2 regions of the Dickeya fangzhongdai genome follow, and region 1 is predicted to be linked to the other one. Evidence: predicted binding sites of a transcription regulator. Region 1 holds the regulator's gene; the other holds the start of a gene.
The links. Region 1 encodes CRP, which controls carbon source genes, mostly activating them, when cyclic AMP is high. Its sites were predicted from a motif close to ATGTGANNNNNNTCACAT; they were not measured.

Region 2: yrbN (protein YrbN) is a predicted target of CRP. The motif match lies at 1,794-1,811, and genes of this name have one in related genera.

What each region holds. Positions count from the first base shown of each region.
Region 1 covers NZ_CP025003.1:4,540,532-4,557,118, reverse strand. Annotated here, with positions in the region: gene pelC (pectate lyase PelC) at 1-506, opposite strand, end outside; gene CVE23_RS20465 (pyridoxal-dependent decarboxylase) at 965-2,335, shown strand; gene CVE23_RS20460 (ligand-gated ion channel) at 2,337-3,368, shown strand; gene CVE23_RS20455 (PDC sensor domain-containing protein) at 3,365-4,654, shown strand; gene CVE23_RS20450 (MFS transporter) at 4,651-5,793, shown strand; gene CVE23_RS20445 (glycoside hydrolase family 19 protein) at 6,005-6,631, shown strand; gene CVE23_RS20440 (PatA/PatG family cyanobactin maturation protease) at 7,117-9,081, shown strand; gene CVE23_RS22930 (hypothetical protein) at 9,189-9,338, shown strand; gene CVE23_RS20435 (helix-turn-helix domain-containing protein) at 9,603-9,920, shown strand; gene CVE23_RS20430 (helix-turn-helix domain-containing protein) at 10,454-11,584, shown strand; gene CVE23_RS20425 (aminodeoxychorismate synthase component II) at 11,805-12,380, shown strand; gene argD (bifunctional acetylornithine/succinyldiaminopimelate transaminase) at 12,567-13,790, shown strand; gene crp (cAMP-activated global transcriptional regulator CRP) at 13,879-14,511, opposite strand; gene CVE23_RS20410 (OsmC family protein) at 14,841-15,248, shown strand; gene CVE23_RS20405 (phosphoribulokinase) at 15,292-16,161, opposite strand; gene CVE23_RS20400 (YheU family protein) at 16,289-16,525, opposite strand; gene CVE23_RS20395 (hydrolase) at 16,522-16,587, opposite strand, start outside.
Region 2 covers NZ_CP025003.1:757,993-763,083, reverse strand. Annotated here, with positions in the region: gene CVE23_RS03635 (DEAD/DEAH family ATP-dependent RNA helicase) at 1-1,715, opposite strand, end outside; gene yrbN (protein YrbN) at 1,728-1,787, opposite strand; gene nlpI (lipoprotein NlpI) at 1,896-2,780, opposite strand; gene pnp (polyribonucleotide nucleotidyltransferase) at 2,908-5,028, opposite strand.

The DNA.
Region 1 (16,587 bases):
TCGTTGTGGTCGATCCAGACGTTTGGCGAATCGTCAACGCGGATCATGTCGCCATCTTTGGCCCCGCCCGGCAGGTAGCCGATACGCATGTTTTGCACCACCACGTCGGAGGATTTCTTAATCCAGATACCGAAGTTGGCGGAAGAGCCGTTGGCGCCGATGATGGTGATGCCTTTAGTGAATTCTTTGATTTCCACACCGCGGGCGTCTTTGCTCCACTGGCCGCAGATATTGGCGGCAGCGGCGTTGATCAGCGAATCTTCGTTACCGGTATAGGTGATGACCAGCGGGTACGCGCCGCCTTTCACCTTTTTGCCGTTAGCATCCAGACGGGCCGCGGCGATGATATCGACGATATCCTGCATCGACGTCGCCGTTTTGCTGACGGCGCCTGTCGTGTTGCCGCCTGCTGTAACGGCGTAGCCGCCGGTGTCGGTGGCGGCCAGCAACGGTTGACTGAGTGCCAGTAGCAGTCCAGCGGTAATCGGGGTAATGAGTGATTTCATAGCGTGTGTTCCTTTTCTCTAAACCATAAATATGTTGCGGGCATGTGCTATTCCCTTCGCCCGTATTGAGGGTGGAGTCGGCATGCATTGGTAAGAGAAATCAAAGTATGCCGGCAGCCAGACTCATTTTTAGTGTAAAAATCGCACAATTCAATAATTGAAATGCCATTTCATTATCTGGATCGAAGAGATCTTTTAATAGTTTTGAGCAGGCTCACGCTAACGTGTTCCCATAATGAAAGCGGGGAATAATTGTTTAGTCATGCTCATGGTTTTGGTTTGGCATGAACTGTGAAATCGGTCACTGGCATTCTGGATGGCTCGCCGGTTGACCTTGTTGCTGACGTCTGCTTCCTCTCTCCCGCATTTCGCCGTATTTCCACGCTGAACAGCCGCGCTCGCTAACCGGGCGATTCCTTACCCTGCTTTTATCGCTGAAATGAGCAGACGGAGAGGATATGCAACCAATTGATGAATTAACAATTTTGTCCGAAGGGATGCACGATGTGGTGCGAAGGCGAATTTTGCGGACCTACACCGCGCGTATGGAGGAGCAGCGGCGACATTTCGCCGGGTTTCAGACCAACCAACAGGGAGAGTTCGACGCCGGATTGCGCCCACTGCTGGACATGAATCTGCTGAATCTGGGAGACAGCATGGAGCCCGGTGCCTATCAGGTTAACAGCAAGCGTTTTGAACGGGCGGTGCTGGATTATTACGCCCGGCTGTGGAACCTGCCGTCGCCGTACTGGGGATACCTGACCGCGATGGGGTCGACCGAAGGCAATCTGTTCGCGCTGTGGAATGCGCGCGATTTTCTGTGTGGCGCGGCTACCACGCACTGGCCGGCCATGACGCATGCGCGTTACGCGCCGGTGGTGCTGTATTCCGACCACAGCCACTATTCGCTGGCGAAAGCCTGCCGGGTATTGCAACTGGCGACGCCTGCCGAAGCCGGGCCGACGCTGGGGCGTTGCCCAATCAACGCCGGCGTGTGGCCGCGAGCGGTACCGTGCGACGACGCCGGGCGAATCGATGTGGAGAGCCTGCTGCAACTGGTGATGTTTTTTCATCGCTACCGGCGGCCGGTGATTGTCTGCCTGACCAGCGGCACCACCTTCAGCGGCTCCTGCGACGACTGGCCGCAGATTACCACGCAACTACGGCAGCGCCTGCCGCCCAATACGCCGCAGCAGCGCAGTTACTGGGTGCATGTGGATGGCGCGCTGTCGTCCAGTTATCTGCCGTTCTGGCCGGAACCGGAAGGGCGCCAACTGGCGATTGATGCGCAGGCGGCGTCGCTGCACTCCATCTGCGCCAGCCCGTACAAATGGCTGAGCATGCCGTGGCCGTGCGGCGTGGTGATGCTGTCGGCGCCGTATCGCGCGGTGGCGCTCAGCCGCCCGAATTATATCGGCAGCGGAGACTCGACCTTATCCGGTTCGCGCCCCGGCCTATCCGCGGTGGTGTTGTGGAACCAACTGTGTCGCCTCGGCGAACAGGGGCAGCGGGAGATGATCCGCCGCTGTCACGACATACAGCGCTACGCTCACCAGCAACTTCGGTACCTATTTGAACGGCTTGATCCCGGCCGGGAACGACTGTTTCTGCAACCGTTACTCAGCGGCTCGCTGATGGTGCAGTTCAGCGCGCCCAGTCCGTCCATCATCGAGCGTTTCTCGTTGTCCAGCGAACAACTGATGGTGCAGGGCAAGCCTGCGCTCTTCTGCCATCTGGTGGTGCTGCCGCATTGCCATCGGGCGCTGGTGGACAACCTGTTGTGGGCGCTGGGTCAGCCAGGCGCTTTTCCATCGGCCGGGGAGGTGTGAGATGCGGATTCTGTGGTCATGCTGCGGGCTTGTTTTGTTGCTTATGGGGTTGCCGGCGTGGTCCGCGCCGGCGGATAGCGCGGCGGATGCCCGCCCGGTGGATGTGAGTGTGAGCATTTTTATCAATAAGATCTATGGCGTGAACACGCTGGAGCAGACCTACAAGGTCGATGGCTACATCGTGGCGCAATGGACCGGAAAACCGCGCAAAACGCCGGGCGATAAGCCATTGATTGTCGAAAATAACCAGATCGAGCGATGGATCAATAACGGATTATGGGTGCCGGCGCTGGAATTCATCAACGTGGTAGGCAGCCCGGACACCGGCAATAAACGCCTGATGCTGTTTCCCGACGGGCGGGTCATTTATAACGCCCGCTTTCTCGGCTCATTCAGCAATGACATGGACTTCCGGCTGTTTCCGTTTGATCGTCAACAGTTCGTGCTGGAACTGGAGCCTTTTTCCTATAACAACCAGCAGCTGCGGTTCAGCGACATACAGGTCTACACCGAAAATATTGATAACGAAGAGATCGACGAATGGTGGATTCGGGGCAAAGCCTCTACCCACATCAGCGATATTCGTTACGACCACCTGAGCAGCGTACAGCCCAATCAGAACGAGTTCTCCCGCATTACGGTACGGATAGACGCCGTGCGCAACCCGTCGTACTACCTGTGGAGTTTTATTCTGCCGCTGGGGCTGATTATCGCTGCGTCCTGGAGCGTGTTCTGGCTGGAGTCTTTCTCCGAGCGACTGCAAACCTCGTTCACTCTGATGCTGACGGTAGTGGCCTATGCGTTTTACACCAGCAATATTCTGCCGCGCCTGCCTTACACCACGGTCATCGACCAGATGATCATCGCCGGGTATGGCAGCATTTTCGCGGCGATCCTGCTGATTATTTTCGCCCACCACCGTCAGGCGAACGGCGTGGAAGACGATCTGTTGATACACCGCTGCCGCCTGGCCTTTCCTCTCGGGTTTCTGGCGATTGGCGGCGTGTTGATTATACGGGGGATTACGCTATGAGCGCTTCACCTTCACGGGCGGCGCTGGCGGAAGCGCTGTTCGCCAGCCTGATCTTTATCGGGCTGCTGGGATTCTCTACCTACATGGTCTACCACAAGTCGATCAGTACGCTGGAACAGGAGATCAAAATCGGGTTGTTGTCGAACGTGCGGGCGGCGGCCTCCACCCTGTCCGGCGATCGGCATCAGGACATTACCGCGCGCACCGTGCGCGATGATCCGGTTTATCAGCAACTGGCGGTGCAACTGGAACGCATTCGTCAGGCATCGCAGGATGTGCGCTACATCTATACCACGGTGCTGGATCAGGACAAGGTGCGGTTTGTGGTGAACCCCAGCCCGCAGAACGACAACGATGGCGACGGCCTGCCGGACCTGCCTCCGGCGTTGATGCAGGTGTATGACAACGCGCCGTCGGAACTGGTGGACGCATTGCGGCAGCACAAAGCTGCGGTGTCGGACCAGCCGTATCGGGACGAGTGGGGCTCTTTCATCAGCGCCTACGCGCCTTTTTATGACCAGCAAGGCGAGTTTCGCGGCGTACTGGCGATGGATCTGGAGCTATCGAGCTTTTATCAGCGGCTGGAAGCGCTCAATCAGGTATTTCGCAAGGCGATCAGCACCATTCTGTTTCTCGGGCTGGTTGTCGGGCTGGCGGTGTGGTGGATGCGGCGCAGCAGCCAGCAGGTCCGGGTGCAACTGGCAAGCCGCGAACAGGCCTACAGCGCGCTGCTGCACGCCACATCGCCTTCGCAACTGGAGCGATTGTATGACTGGCCGCTGCCGCTGCTGTTCCTGCGCGGCGGCGACCATGACCGGCCGCCGGCGTATCTGGCGGCAACGGCTGCCGAACCTTGGCTGTCGGGAGGCGAGCAGGCACAGCAGGCAAGCCTGAGCGAGTGGTGGCGCAATGCGGCGCCGTCGCTGCTTCCCTGCCCGGATTCGGTGTTGGCGATTGCGTCGACTGAAGCGCTGGAGGCGCATTTTTCGCCAGACTGTTGTCACCGTTTCTGGCTGCAGAGCTTTCAACTGTGGCGGCAACTGGCGCAGCAACCGCTGACGATTGAGGTCAGCCAGAGGGAAGAGGCCTTGCTGTATTGGGTGCTGGATGTCCGGCTAACGCGGTGCGGCGAGCCGAACGGCGCTGTGACTGAGGAGCCGGACTGGTGGCGGCGTTTTCTGCGCTGGCAGGCGGAGGCGGAATCCGCGCAGGTGACGATCCGTCAGGTGACGCGCGGCCAGTTGTTGCTGAGCTGGCGAGTGCCTAAATATCCGGAGGCGCTATGATGCCGCGTTTACTACCGATACTGTTAATCGTGCAGACCTTCCTGATCCAACTGGTTTCCGGCATCAATTACGTCACCATTCCGGTGCTGATGAACCTGCAGGGCCATAATAATCTGTGGATCGGCGTGGCGATGGCCTGCGAAATCATTGGCGTGCTGCTGTTCCACCAGCGCCTAAGCCGCATCATCCAGCGGATGGGGTTGATGTGGTCGACGCTGCTGCTGGTGCTGTTGCGCGCCAGCCTGTGCGCCAGTATGGCGTGGCAACAATTTTACCCCGGCTGGCTGGTCAGCATTCTGGGATACGGTCTGTGCACCGGGATGCAGTTGATCCTGTTGCAGACCTGGCTGAATCAACTGCCGTTGCGACGGCGCGGCATCATCATGGGATTGTTTTCCGCCGCGCTGTCGCTGGGGGTGGCGCTGGGACCGGTATTGCTGCAACTGACGCAGGTCTCCATGTCGCAGCGGTTCTGGCTGACCGCGCTGCTCAGTCTGAGCGCGCTGCTGCTGGTGTGGATCGCCCACATCAATCCACTGTCGGGAACGGTGTCCGCGGTGCGTTTTCGCTTTGTCTGCCGCCATGCCCGCGCCATTCTGGTGTCCGCGCTGGTCGGCGGCGTCAGTTTCTACGGCCTGCCCAACTTCCTGACGCTGTATGGCATCAGCGACGGGCTGACGGAGGAGCGGGCGTCGTTGCTGATGACCATGTTCATGCTGGGCAGCGTCACGCTCGGGATGCTGGTCAGCCTGCTGTCGGATTGGGTAAACCGGCAGTGGATCGTGGTGTTCTGCATTTTCTGTTCGGTGGTTTGCGCGGTATTTCTGGCGCTGGCGGTGTATGCCGATTACGGCGCTACGCTGGTGCTGCTGTATATCTGGGGCGGTAGTATGGGCGGCGTTTACAGCATCGGCCTGTCGCTGATCGGCGATCGCTTTCATCCACAGCAGCAGATGTCCGCCAACATGAGCTACACCATGATGGATTCACTAGGCGGCATCGCCGGTCTGATTGGCATCGGCTTCATGATGGACCGTATGGGGCCGGAAGGCATGACGATGGTGCTGGTAGCGGTAGGTTGTGCGTTTCTCTGCTATTTGGTGTGGGAACTGGTCGAACACCAGACGCCTTTTCAATAAACGTCTCTTCTTAATGAGCCCGCACCGTACGGGCATTGCCCGCGGTGTTTCTCTTCCCGATCCCCGGCGTATTGCCGGGGACTGGTTCATCATGTCCTTATTTTCTCCGGGTTTACTGCATGTTCCCCTGCTTTTTGCCGATGTTTACCCAAGAGAGGGAGCGTGTTTCCTCTGCAAACTGACTGCGTCAAGCAATTGAGGAGGAAACCCGATGACTCTTGAAATCAGCCAGGAAAAATTAAAAAAGGTAATGACGGCGGCCAGTGCGGACGACCTCGCGCTGTTCCAGCCCGCGTTGCAGCAGGAGTGCAATGCGGCGGAGATCAACACCCCGCTACGTTTTGCGCACTTTGTCGCCCAGATCGCGCATGAAAGTAATGAACTGCGTGCGCGGGTGGAGAATTTGAACTACAGCGCCAAAGGGCTGCGTTCGGTGTTTGGGCGCTATTTCACCACCGATGAGATGGCCGCGCAGTGTGAGCGCAAACCGGAGTCGATCGCCAACATTGTTTACGCCAACCGGCTGGGCAACGGCGCGACGGAAACGGGAGATGGCTGGAAGTACCGCGGCCGGGGGTTGATTCAGCTGACGGGGCGTGACAATTACCGCACCTGCGGGAGCGCCATCGGCCAGGATTTGGTGACGAACCCGGATTTGATCAGCCAGAACCCGTCGGTGTCGGTGGCGGCGGCGATCTGGTTCTGGAAAAAGAACGGACTGAACGCGCTGGCCGATCAGGATGACGTCAATGGCATTACCCGTCGGATTAATGGCGGCCTTAATGGTCTGGCAGACCGTAAGGACTATCTGGCAAAAGCCAAGCGCGCTTTTGGTTGAGAAGCGGCCGGCGGTTCCAGTCTGGTAAGCGGGAATTCCGGGGTTGCAGGCAGCTCCGGTTTTATCAGAAACAGGCATTCGCCGCGCCGGAACGAATAATTATCCGTTTTACAAAGGAGATCGTCATTCAATAAACGTTCAGTATTTTATTTATCAGTTCTATGTAACCTACTGAGCTACATAGAACTGATAAAACTGATACTAAAGTGATACCAAAATATTTTTTAAGTAAGGCTACTATAAATTTATTAGCCTAAGATAAATGCTCAACTTGTCAGAACGTTTTTAAACAATAAAACGATGACGAGCATTTATTGAGAAATACCGTATTTGCTGTGTGAATGTTCTGCGCCAGTTCCAGAGTGAAAGAAAATATAACCGGAATGATTGCTGATAACTTGTGCGATAATCACGGTTGTTATTCTCTTGCAAACGGAATGGTATACAAACACCGGGGATTTTAAATTCCATATTCAGGAAAGAGAATGATGATGCACCCGTCGAACACTCATAATGCATTATTGAATAACCCACTTTCTGATTTACAGCAATTGGGGATAAATGGAGAAGGAATAAAAATCGGTATTATTGATGGCGCCATTGATTGCCAGCATCCGATATTAAATCATTTAAATATTGAATGCCTTTCTGTGCAGAAAAATAAAAGCACCTCACACGGTACGGCTGTGGCCAGTATTATCGGTGGAAAGGGCGTTGGCATCGCACCGGCGGCAACACTTTTGAGTATTCCCGTCTTTCATGAAGACGAGTGGGGAAATATTCATGGCTGCTCTGAGCGTACGCTGGCGAAAGCCATTCGTGATGCTCGTTTAAAGGGGTGCAATATTATCAACGTTAGCGGTGCGTCATTATCGGTTAATGGCCAGGGAACGGATGAATTACGCAAAGCTGTCGACGATTGCGAAAAAGAAGGCGTATTGGTTATCGCCGCTGTCGGTAATGAAGGCCGTAATAGTGAGTCATTACCGGCGTCGATGGATTTTGTTTTAGCCGTCGGCGCTTGTGATAAAGAGGGATTGCCCGCCTCATTTAATAATTACGGGGTGAAGCTGAGAAAGAAAATGTTGCTGGCATCTGGTGTATCAATCCCTGTTGCTACGCCGAATTATGATCTGTCTGTTGTATCTGGTAGCAGTTTTTCTGCCCCGGTGGTGTCGGCGGTCTCGGCATTAATCATGAGGGCGATGAATGTAGCAAACGATCGTCGTGCGTCAAAAATGATTCGGGACGTGCTGTTTAACACAGCCACCCCACTCGTGTTGTCAACGGCAGGTAATCGGGAGTCTGTTGTATACCGATTAAATATTCAGAAATTATTCCAGCAAATAGCACAGGAATTCTATCACCAACCACCAAAAAGGATCACCACCATGTCAACTGAAGAGAAAATGGTTGAACCCGCCGCCGTGGAGCTGCTGGTTCCCTCGATTATCGACGCCCAGCAGGACATTCAGGATATCGAGCTGGATGACGATGAGGTGCTGGCGCCTTCCAGCCTGAGCCCGGAAGCGAGCGCCCCGTCGCGCGCCGCCGGCCTGTCGTTATCGAAAATCAGCGATCCGGCAGCCAATCACTATGTCCATGCTCCGGCCCGGCGGGTTATGCCGCAATCCTCGCTGCTGGATGCGCGCACGGTCCGCGATCAGGAAAAGATCTTTGTCATCGGCCAGGTCGGCTATGACTTCGGTACCGAAGCGCGGCTGGATTATTTTACCCAGGTGATGGGAAATAAAAGCGGCTACCCGTTTGACCCGGTGCAAATGGCTGAGCACTTGAATACCGGTGATAATGCGGAACAATCCAACGCGCTTATCTGGACGCTGAAAATTGACGGCATTCCGGTTTATGCCATTAAACCGGATGCTCAGTTCGCGGTGCTGGAATATGCCCGTTTGGTGGAGTTCCTGTACGAACAGGAAACCAAAGGCGTGGAGCGCGTTTCCATCGCCGGGATTATCAGCGGCGAAACCCGTTTGTTCAACGGCCAGGTGATCCCCACCATCAGCCCGGTATTACGCGGCATGTTCAACTGGGAATCCCAGGATATTTCCAAGATGCTGATGGGGGAAAGCGCCGTCGGCACGCCGAAATCCAAGGAACTGGTCAACTTCATCAACCGCATTTATTACGAACTGCGTAACCGGGGTTACGAGTCGAATGAACGCGCCATTAACTATGCGGCCACCAACGCTTATCAGATGAAGGAAATCTTCGACGACGCTTTCGGCGAAGGGTTATTCCTGAACAAGATCGGCGCGGAACGCAGCCCGGTCAGCCGTCCGGAATCCGATTGCTGGGACGTGGTGCTGGAATTCTTCAACCCGAAAGAACGCCTCACCGCCGCACGCAAACTGTATCGCTACACCATTGACGTCAGCGATGTCATGCCGGTCACCATCGGTACGCTGCGCAGCTGGCATGCCTATTAATATCGGCCTGCCGAACCATACCGTTTTTCAGCTTTGCCGCCAGTCGGTGGCATTAACCTGGGGATATCCCCAAAACGTAATGCAAATACACTCAAGGAGAAATAACCATGAAACTTCCAACCCAAGCACAGAATGTTAATCGCGCTAACCGTGTTGCCGAAGCCAAAGCGTCCGGCGTTAACCCGGCCTTCTGGGGCCAGGCGCTGAATCTGCTGAAAAAAGCAGGCCAGGGCGCGCTGTCCGGCGTACTGAGCTAATCAGTAATGGTGCATGACCGAATGGTCATGCACCATTTATTCATAATAAAAATAAATAATTAAATGTAGTCTGGTGTTAATTGTGTTGTCAAAATCAGGGGATATTAGGTTAGGTGAATTTACATCATAACTAATTGGTATGCTTTATTGTGGTTGGTGTGCGTAAATATCAACCTGTCGTGAGTGTGGTCTGGTATTTGGAAATGAAGCCATGAAAAGGTGTATTGATTTTGATTGCAGAGGGGAATGTATGTCTAACAACGGATTTATGGTGAACACAGCAGTGATCAAAGACCTCAGGTTAAAAAAAAATTAAGTCAGGAGGAACTGTCAGAACAAAGCCTTGAATCAAAGTGTTATATCTCTATCTCTACAATAAAAAGAGCGGAGTTAGGCAAGCCGATCTCCAGACAAACGTTGTATAAATTTGCAAAATTCTTTGATGTCACCGAGGAGAACCTCGTGCTGCAGTCACATGATCCCGCATCCTGTGATTTTAATTCTGATGAGTATAAATATATCGCATTTTTGTTTGCTGATTTATATCAGATGCTGGTTCTACGTGATGCGAATAAAATCTGATTGTAGATATAGAAAATAATATTTTAATGGTTTTAAGAATGATGCCGTTTTTATCATTGTGATAAGAGTGGTTGCATAAGAATAAAGTAATGGCCTATTCAGCGATACAATAGCGCCGAATATTTATTCGGCTGATTTTAATGCCGGCAGGGAATGCATTTATTTTTATCCCGATACAACGGTGATAATGAGTAAAAAATCAGTAAAGGGATTTACATTATTTTTACCAGGGTTTGTCCAGAGAGTCTGTCGACAGAATCTACGGATTCATTTTGATTGTCGAAATAGCGGTTTGAATGAGAAGGGCGTGTTGCATAAGTCACGCCATTTCTTATGAAGGGGCGCATTTTATTACCTCAACTAATTTGACTGCAGGAAAACCAACGCACCTGCAGCTTGAAACATGACGGGGATATTGTGAAATGTGCACTGGCAGGAGTTGAATAAAGGATTTTCCCGTGAAAACAGAAAATATACTACCTGGTAAATTAAAAAGTATTCCTGCCGAAAAAATACCCCTCATGGGCTATTCGGTGGGGCGACATATCCCGGAATTTATCTTTTTGCCTTCGGTACTGCGTGACCGAATCGATCGGTTGATGTTATCCGGTAGACCCATTTTGCTTTCTGGCGAGCCGGGCGCAGACCTGTCTGAGATTACCGGCTATATTCGCGCCAGACTTCAGGCGTTGCAGGGGCGCTATGTCGAACTGAGCGGCGAGGGCGACCCAACGAAACGGCTGGAGGAGGCACTCGCCGCTATTCCCGACGATCGTCGGCTAACCTTGTGCATTCCTGGTTTTGATACGCTGACCGAACAGCAGCAGCAGAAGGCTCTGGCGTTGCTTCGGGTAGAACATGCCAGGCGGAGCGAGCTACGGCTGGTGTTCGGGCTGATTGCTGCGCCGGCGGAGAACAGCGCGTCGTCGGCGCAGCCCGCTGCTCAACTGGTGTCGGCGTTTGGCTGCCAGTCGCTGTCAGTACCGGCCCTGAAAGGCCGAACGCAGGATATCGCCGAACTGATTCATGCCGCCTGGCAGGCGTACCGTCAGTCAATCCGGCAGACATTGCATCCTGAGGTGCTGTTTCACCTGCATCATTACGACTGGCCCGGCAATGTGCGGCAACTGTGGCACAGTATCGCCCGGCTGTTGATGCTCAGCGACGACGCCGAGATCGACCTGGCGCAGGCCAGTAGTATTCTGCCGCAAATCGTGGCCCGAACGGAGCTGGCGCCGTCAGGCGAGCGGCAGCGGATTAACCGTTCATTATGCGATGCGGTGCTCAGCCGTGATCAGGACGCCCTGCAACAGTTTCACCCGTCGGTAATCAAAGCGCTGCTGTATCTGGGCGAGCATTTCCAGCAGGAAGTAACGTTGATTGAGCTGGCGGAAAATTCCCACATCAGCCCGTCGCATCTCTCCTATCTGCTCAAGCACAGCCTCCGGCTGTCGTTTAAGCAGATTTTGAATCAAACCCGCATTTTCTATGCCTGCCAGCGGCTGGAGTGCCACCCCATGAGCCGGATCACCAATCTCTACCTGGATTGCGGCTATGGCGACCTGAGTCATTTTGAGAAGATGTTCAAACGCTATACCGGCGTTACGCCCATCGAGTTCCGGAAAAAATTCAACCCGGTGGTGCTGCGTGATGAAACCGGGTGACAGCCGACGCCCTTTCTTAACGTCCCCGGTCATGGCATGGCCGGGTTTTCCCCAGGATTGGCGCACATTTATTTATTTCCTTCTCCGGCTGTTTCAGATGTGCATCTGGACAACCGTGTCTTAACTCTTCAGACTCGACATCATTCCTTCTTCATCATGCTGTGTTAGGTATGATGTCTACGACGAGCGTAACGCCATTCACCCGCTGATAGATAAAGATATGTTGCTACTTATCGACAACTACGACTCCTTTACCTACAACCTGTACCAGTATTTTTGCGAGTTGGGGGCGGAGGTGCTGGTCAGGCGTAATGATGCGCTGACTTTGGCGGACATCGAGCGGTTATCGCCGCAACGACTGGTGATTTCCCCCGGCCCTTGTACGCCGGATGAAGCCGGGATTTCGCTGGCGGCTATCCGCCATTTTGCCGGCACGCTGCCGATTTTGGGGGTGTGCCTGGGGCATCAGGCGCTGGGGCAGGCATTTGGCGCACGGGTGGTGCGCGCCCGTCAGGTGATGCACGGCAAAACCTCGCCGGTGCGGCACACCGGCCGCGGCGTGTTCGCCGGGCTGGCAAACCCGTTGACCGTCACCCGTTATCACTCGCTGATTCTGGAACAGGATTCGCTGCCTGATTGTTTTGAGGTAACCGCCTGGACCGAGAACGACGCCGGAATGGATGAGATCATGGGAGTGCGTCACCGCTCGTTGCCGCTGGAAGGCGTGCAGTTCCACCCCGAAAGCATTCTCAGCCAGCAGGGGCATCAGCTACTGAAGAATTTCCTTGATTTATAGAGGGATAGTGGGAGCAAATCCGGCTTTATACCCGTCATGCTTCACGTTGCAGGTGTGCCGGCGTTATTACCAGGCCCTTCCTATTTAGGGCATGTCGGATTAATGATTGCGTATTTTTGATTTTTTATGCATATTTAATGACTATATTTTCACTCGAAAACCACGGATATCACAACGGGGCAGCAAATGGCGACAGAGAAAGCAGCAGTAACACGGGATACTTACGATAAGGTAATTCTTCCGGTTTATGCACCCGCGCAGTTTGTGCCGGTAAAAGGCAAAGGGAGCCGTGTCTGGGATCAGCAGGGCAAGGAATATATCGATTTCTCCGGCGGCATCGCGGTGACGGCGCTGGGGCACTGCCATCCGGCGCTGGTGGCGGCGTTGAAAGAGCAGGGCGAAACCCTGTGGCACACCAGCAACGTGTTCACTAACGAACCGGCGCTGCGTTTGGCCACCAAACTGATTAATGCGACCTTTGCCGACCGCGTCTTTTTCGCCAACTCCGGCGCGGAAGCCAACGAAGCGGCATTCAAGCTGGCTCGTCATTACGCCATTACCCGCCACAGCCCGTACAAAACCAAGATCATTTCGTTTTATCAGTCGTTCCACGGTCGTACGCTGTTCACCGTTTCCGTCGGCGGCCAGCCGAAATACGCCGATGGTTTCGGCCCGAAACCGGCGGACATCGTGCACGTGCCGTTTAACGATCTGGATGCGGTAAAAGCGGTGATGGATGACCACACCTGCGCGGTGGTACTGGAACCGATTCAGGGCGAAGGCGGCATCACGCCTGCCACGCCGGCGTTTCTCAAAGGGGTTCGCGAGCTGTGCGACCAGTATCAGGCGCTGCTGGTGTTTGATGAAGTGCAGTGCGGCATGGGCCGCAGCGGCAAGCTGTTCTCTTATATGCATTACGGCATCACGCCGGACATTCTGACCACCGCCAAAGCGCTGGGCGGCGGTTTCCCGATCAGCGCGATGCTGACTACGGAAGAGATCGCGTCGGTAATGGCGGTCGGCACCCACGGCACGACTTACGGCGGCAATCCGTTGGCCTGCGCCGTGGCGGAAGCGGCGCTGGATGTGATCAATACGCCGGAAGTGTTGTCCGGAGTGGTGGATCGCCATGCGCGCTTTGTGTCCGCGCTGGAGAGTATCAACGCGCAGTACGATATTTTCGACGAAATCCGCGGCATGGGGCTGCTGCTGGGCGCGCAGCTGAAACCGGCCTGGCATGGCCGCGCCCGGGATTTCCTGGCGGCATCGGCGGATCTGGGGTTGATGGTTCTGGTGGCGGGGCCGGACGTGATTCGCTTCGTGCCGTCGCTGGTGATTACCCCGGAAGAGATCGATCAAGGCATGGCGCTGTTCGGAAAAGCAGTGGAGCGGGTGGTGAAAGGCGCGTAAGCCGCGGTTTTTCTTTCCACTAAAACGACAAGAGCGTGCCTGGGCACGCTCTTTTTGATCCGGCTGATGTTGATCCGGTGGATGATAATCAGCGGGTGCCGTACACCACGATGGTTTTACCGTGGGCGGAAATCAGGTTCTGATCTTCCAGCATTTTCAGGATACGACCGACGGTTTCGCGGGAACAGCCGACAATCTGGCCGATCTCCTGTCGGGTGATCTTGATCTGCATGCCGTCCGGGTGGGTCATGGCGTCCGGCTGCTTGGCCAGGTTGAGCAGGGTTTGCGCGATACGACCGGTAACGTCGAGGAACGCCAGGTTGCCGACTTTCTGCGAGGTCACCTGCAGGCGGCGCGCCATCTGCGAGGACAACCGCATCAGAATATCCGGGTTGACCTGAATCAGCTGGCGGAATTTTTTATAGGAAATCTCAGCGACTTCGCAGGCAGTCTTCGCCCGGACCCACGCACTGCGTTCCTGCCCATCTTCGAACAAGCCAAGTTCGCCGATAAAATCGCCCTGATTCAGATAAGAAAGAATCATTTCCTTGCCTTCTTCATCCTTGATCAGCACGGCAACCGAGCCTTTCACGATGTAGTAAAGCGTCTCTGCTTTTTCACCCTGATGAATCAGAGTGCTCTTCGATGGGTACTTGTGAATGTGGCAATGAGAAAGGAACCATTCGAGAGTCGGGTCTGTTTGCGGTTTGCCGAGAACCATTCGCTGTTATCCTCTGTTGTAATTCACTGCGCAAATCACAGGGCTCAGAGTTCCCTGTACGGCGTGATAACATAGTTATAATTCAATTCCGTCCTGGCGGAATGACGTCAGGGAATAAATATACTGAGGCTGTCTATCGGATGACGCCAGTAAGCCGGCTGCGGGTCTTGCAGAGGCTCAACATACACCGGTTTACTTCTTCGTTTGTAACACAGGTTGAGTGTAGTGTCTTGTGTTGTCTCGCTTCAGCATGATTAAGCTCTGATTATCAGGCTTTTTTGTACATAAGCGGTGTAAAATTTCAAAAATAATTGATTGAGGGCAAACTTATGCAGGCTCGGGTGAAATGGGTTGAAGGGTTAACGTTTCTTGGCGAATCCGCGTCCGGACATCAGTTGCTGATGGACGGTAACGCCGGCGATAAAGCCCCCAGCCCGATGGAAATGGTGCTGATGGCGGCAGGCGGGTGCAGCGCCATTGATGTGGTGTCTATCCTGCAGAAAGGCCGTCATGATGTGGCGGACTGCGAAGTGCGTCTGACCTCTGAACGCCGTGCGGAAGCGCCGCGCCTGTTCACCGCCATCAACCTGCACTTTATCGTTACCGGCAAGGGGCTGAACGACAAGGCGGTAGAGCGCGCGGTGTCGCTGTCGGCGGAGAAATACTGCTCCGTGGCGCTGATGCTGGAGAAGGCGGTGACGATTACCCACAGCCATGAAGTGATCGCGCTCGACTGAATTGCCTGCACGCGGCGGCTAACTTCACCGCCCGCCGCGTCGCTTAATCAATATGATTACCTTCTACTAACCGCTGCACCAGCGGCATCATGATCAACTCCATCGCCAGCCCCATTTTGCCGCCCGGCACCACCAGCGTGTTGATGTGGGAAATGAACGAACCCTGCAGCATCGCCAGCAGGTAGGGATAATCAATGTGGTCCAGCCCCTGAAAGTGGATGACCACAAAACTTTCGTCCATCGACGGAATGGCTTTGGCGGCAAACGGGTTGGAGGTGTCCACCGTCGGCACGCGCTGAAAGTTGATATGCGTGCGGGAAAACTGCGGAGTGATGTGGGTGATGTAATCTTCCATCGAACGTACGACGGAATCCATTACCGCTTCGCGGGAGTGACCGCGCTCGTTGATATCGCGCACCAGCTTTTGAATCCACTCCAGGTTGACGATCGGCACCACGCCGACCAGCAGGTCGACATGCTGCGCCACATCGTGCTGGTCGGTGACTACGCCGCCGTGCAACCCTTCGTAGAACAACAGATCGGTCGGTTCCGGCATCGGCTCCCACGGGGTGAAGGTGCCCGGCACCTGATTGTAGGGAATCGCCTCGTCGTAAGTGTGCAGGTATTTGCGGGTCTGGCCGGTGCCGCTGTGGCCGTATTCGATAAAGGAGTGTTCTAGCTGGCAGAAGTCGTTCGCTTCCGGCCCGAAATAGCTGATGTGGCGGCCCAAATCCCGCGCCTTGCGGATCGCCATATCCATTTCCGGCCGGGTGTAACGGTGATAGCTGTCGCCATCCACCAACGCGGCGCGAAGATTCAGTTGCTGGAAAATCTTGCGAAACGCCAGACTGGTGGTGGTGGTCCCCGCACCGCTGGAGCCGGTGACCGCGATAATTGGATGCTGGTGCGACATGGTGTGCAACCTCCGGTGAATGGTGCAACCTCCGGTGAATGGTGCCAACTCCGGTCAGAGATATCTGATAATTGTTAGCATGTTTATACCGCGGTGACACGCCAATTTACGTTTTTAAGCGATTGATTCAGGGCTGATACCGTTCACCGCTGCTGAGCTGACTGCGGGGCATGATATTGACGGTTTCATGCAGTTCAGACCAGACCAACACCACGTCGCCCTGCGCCAGTTGCTGGCGTACATCGGCCACTTTTTCATCCAGCGTTCGCTCCTGCTCGCCGTAGTCGGTCCCTTCGCGCAGGACGAACGATTCAATCAGGTTTTGCAGCGTTTCCGACGCCAGTTCTTGCCAGGGAATGATCATGCGTTCTGCTCCAGATAAGGGGTAAACCAGTCGGGAATACGGTGTTCCAGCCACAGTTCGGG
Region 2 (5,091 bases), 1.2 Mb from region 1:
CGACGCTCACGGCGTTCATGCGGCTGAGCATCGCCCATCAGTTGCATATTCATCGGCTTGTTCAGAATACGCGTACGAGTGAAGTGCGACAGCAGATCGCCCGGCATGCCTTTCGGCAGCTCAATGGTGGAGTGCGAGGCAAACAGTTTGATGTTGCCGATGTAACGGCTGCTGATGTCGCCTTCGTTAGCAATCGCGCCCACGATATGACGCACTTCCACGCCGTCGTCGCGACCCACTTCGATCCGATACAGATCCATTTCGCCGACGTCACGACGCTCACGACGAGCCGGACGATCCTCGCCACGCGGGCCACGATCGTTACGGTCGCCACGACGTTCGAAGCGCTCGTCGCGTTCGCGGAATTCACGGCGCGGACGACGCTCAACCACCGGATCCGGCGGCAGAATCAGCGGACGTTCGCCCTGCGCCATCTTCAGCAGCGCGGCTGCCAGCGTTTCGATGTCCAGCTCTTCCTGCGGTTGCAGCTTGCTGAGCAGCGCACGGTACATGTCCAGATCGCTGCTTTCCAGTTGCTGCTGTACTTTAGCGGCAAACTGCGCCAGACGGCGCTGACCCAGCAGTTCGGCGTTCGGCAGATCCACTTCCGGAATCGTCAGCTTCATGGTGCGCTCAATGTTGCGCAGCAGGCGGCGTTCGCGGTTTTCCACGAACAGCAGCGCGCGTCCGGCACGGCCAGCACGACCGGTACGGCCGATACGGTGTACGTAGGACTCGGAATCCATCGGGATGTCGTAGTTCACTACCAGGCTGATACGATCAACATCCAGACCACGCGCGGCAACGTCGGTCGCGATCAGGATATCCAGACGACCGTCTTTCAGGCGCTCCAGCGTTTGTTCACGCAGCGCCTGATTCATGTCGCCGTTCAGCGCAGCGCTGTTGTAACCGCTGCGCTCCAGCGCTTCGGCCACTTCCAGCGTGGCGTTCTTGGTGCGCACGAAAATGATCGCCGCATCAAAATCTTCCGCTTCCAGGAAACGGATCAGCGCTTCATTTTTACGCATGCCGTATACCGTCCAGTAGCTCTGGCTGATATCCGGACGAGTGGTCACGCTGGACTGAATGCGGACTTCCTGCGGATCGTTCATGAAACGGCGGGTGATACGACGAATCGCTTCCGGCATGGTGGCGGAGAACAGCGCCGTCTGATGTTCAGCCGGGATCTGCGCCATGATGTTTTCCACATCTTCGATGAAGCCCATGCGCAGCATTTCGTCAGCTTCGTCCAGCACCAGACCGCTCAGGTTGGACAGATCCAGCGTACCGCGTTTCAGGTGGTCCAGCAGACGCCCCGGGGTACCGACGACAATCTGCGGTCCCTGACGCAGCGCGCGCAACTGCACGTCATAACGCTGGCCGCCATACAGAGCAACCACGTTGACGCCCTGCATATGTTTAGAAAATTCGTTACAGGCTTCAGCAACCTGCACCGCCAACTCACGAGTCGGCGCCAGCACCAGCAACTGCGGCGCTTTCAGGTCAGCCTTGATATTGTTCAGCAGCGGCAGGGAAAATGCCGCGGTCTTGCCGCTCCCGGTCTGCGCCATACCCAGTACGTCGCGCCCGTTGAGCAGATGAGGAATACATTCCGCCTGAATCGGGGACGGCTTTTCGTACCCCATCTCAGACAGTGCATTCAGAATCGGAGCGGACAGCCCCAGACTAGCAAAAGAGGTTTCAAACTCTGCCATGTAAACTTTGCCTCACTTCAAAATGGCGGCCAGTCTACATAACTTGTCGAGAAAATACTCAATCATTTTCATTGAAAAGTGTGAACCGGCTCAAATTGGATTAAAAAGCGAACAAAAAAGCCTCGCCCGTTAAGGCGATGAAGAAATCGTCATGATTTCAGGCTGAAAGGTGTTCGTCAGCTATTGCTGGTCCGATCCTGATAGGTCGTCTTGCTCTTGGCCTAACTGCGCCAATTCCAACAATGCATAGCGGTGCTCAACAAAGTTGTGAACATTGTTAGCAACCGTCAGCTTGAACAACGCCTCGGCGGTGTTCTTGTCCCCCAGACTTAGGTAGTGCTTACCTAAATAGAAGTCAGTTTCACTGAGATGCTCGGCGAGCGAAGTGTTATCCTTAGCTTCTTCCTGCACACGCTGCATCAACACTTTTTCGTTGATGTCGCCCAGGTAGAATTCGACAATCGTCCATCCCCACACACCTTTCTTTGCCCCTTCGTAGCGTTCTTTCAACGCTGATTTGGCCTTCTCGGGATTGATTTCTCTCTCCACCAGGTAAAGCCACAGGGAACGGAAAGGATCATTAGGATCGTCGCGATAAAACGCTAGCAGATCATCCTGCGCCAACAGGTAGCGACCGCCGTAGTACAAAGCGATGCCCCGATTCAAACGCGCATAATTGTAAGTTGGATCAAGCTCTAATACAGAATCAAACGCTTCATAGGCAGCATCAAAATTGCCTGCCTGCGTCAAGTAAATGCCGAGATAGTTAAATACTTCCGGCATATCGGGACGGATGGAAAGCGCTTGTGAAAAATCATTTCGCGCCAACGCCCGTAACCCGAGGCTATCATACAGCACTCCGCGCTCATATAACAGCTGTGCTCGTTCATCGGGAGTAATTGCCCGGCTCGCCAGGATCTGCTCCATGCGCGCCAGGATGACTTCCTGCTGCAGCGTTGGCTGCAACGGTACCGCCAGCAATGCATCTTTGCGCCAATCCGTGTTGCTGCATCCTGCCAGCATAATTGCTGTCGCAACATAACACCAGCGCAAGAAAGGCTTCATTTCCCACTCCCGAAGACAAACATTGGATGAACATCCTGTCCCCGACTGCTCAGCATAAGGATATCCGTTCCTTATAATACACGCAGCTCCTTCACATCGTAAGGAGCTGCCAATCGATTATCCGCTATTATTCTTCCTCGGAAACCGGAACAGTTTCCTGAGATTGAGCATTTGCTTCTTTTATGCTCAAACGGATACGACCCTGACGGTCCACTTCCAGTACCTTAACCGGCACTTCCTGGCCCATCTGCAGATAGTCGGTCACTTTCTCAACGCGCTTGTCGGCGATCTGAGAAATATGTACCAGACCTTCTTTACCGCCGCCGATGGCTACAAAGGCGCCAAAGTCAACGATACGGGTCACTTTGCCCTGATAGATACGGCCCACTTCGATTTCAGCCGTGATCTCTTCGATACGACGAATGGCATGTTTCGCTTTTTCGCCGTCGGTCGATGCGATTTTCACCGTGCCGTCATCTTCGATCTCGATGGTAGTACCGGTTTCTTCGGTCAACGCACGGATCACCGAACCACCTTTACCAATCACATCTTTGATCTTGTCGGTGCTGATCTTGATGGTGTGAATACGCGGTGCGAATTCGGAGATATCGCCACGCGGCGAGCTAATCGCCTGTTCCATCACGCCCAGAATGTGCAGACGCGCACCCTTGGCCTGATTCAGCGCCACCTGCATGATTTCGCGGGTGATACCTTCGATTTTGATGTCCATCTGCAGCGCGGTCACGCCTTCACGGCTACCAGCTACTTTGAAGTCCATGTCGCCCAGGTGGTCTTCGTCACCCAGAATGTCAGACAGAACCACGAAGTTGTCGCCTTCCTTCACCAGACCCATCGCGATACCGGCAACGGCAGCCTTGATCGGCACACCGGCATCCATCAGCGCCAGCGACGCGCCGCATACGGACGCCATAGAAGAAGAACCGTTGGACTCAGTGATTTCGGATACCACACGTACGGTGTACGGGAAGGCTTCCGGTTTCGGCATCACAGCCAGCACACCACGTTTAGCCAGACGACCGTGGCCGATTTCGCGGCGTTTCGGCGAACCGACCATACCGGTTTCGCCCACGGAGTACGGCGGGAAGTTGTAGTGCAGCAGGAAACGATCGGTACGTTCGCCGGTCAATTCGTCAATAATCTGCGCGTCGCGCTCGGTACCCAGCGTCGCGGTCACCAGCGCCTGAGTTTCACCACGGGTGAACAAAGCGGAACCGTGAGTACGCGGCAGTACGCCGGTACGAACGTCCAGACCACGTATCATGTCTTTTTCACGACCGTCGATACGCGGTTCGCCGCTCAGGACACGGCTACGCACCACATTCTTCTCGATGCTGCCGAGAATATCGCGCAGTTCATTCTCGTCCAGCGTGTCATCTTCCGCCAGCAACGCCGCAACCACGTCGGATTTGATGGTATCAACCTGAGCGTAACGCTCCTGTTTTTCGGTGATGCGATAGGCATCGCCCAGACGGACTTCAGACAGCGCCTGCACACGGTTGTGCAGTTCGACATTAACTTCCGGCGCCTGCCAGTTCCACTTCGGCTTGCCGGCTTCCGCCGTCAGCGACTTGATGTTTTCGATAACAATCTGCTGCTGATCGTGACCGAACACTACCGCGCCCAGCATCTGATCTTCGCTCAGCAGATCCGCTTCGGATTCAACCATCAGCACCGCGCCTTCGGTACCGGCAACCACCAGATCCAGACGGCTGGTTTTCAGTTCTTCGGTAGTCGGGTTCAGCACATACTGGTCGTTGATGTAACCAACGCGAGCCGCGCCAATCGGGCCGTTGAACGGAATGCCGGACAGACTCAGCGCAGCGGAAGCACCGATCATGGCGACGATATCCGGGTTAACCTGCGGATTAACGGAAACTACGGTGGCGATAACCTGCACTTCATTAACGAAACCATCCGGGAACAGCGGACGAATCGGACGGTCGATCAGACGGGAAATCAGAGTTTCGCCTTCGCTCGGACGGCCTTCGCGACGGAAGAAACCACCGGGGATGCGGCCAGCAGCGTAGGTACGCTCCTGATAGTTAACGGTCAGCGGGAAAAAGTCCTGACCCGGTTTGGCCTGTTTGGCACCTACCACGGTCACGAATACCGCGGTGTCATCCATGCTGACCATCACGGCGGCAGTTGCCTGACGAGCCATCATGCCGGTTTCCAGTGTCACGGTATGCTGACCGTACTGGAATTTACGAACGATCGGATTAAGCAAAATACTGTCCTTTACCAGAGGCGCGCGCCATATCCCTGATACGGCACACCAGTTAATACCCGA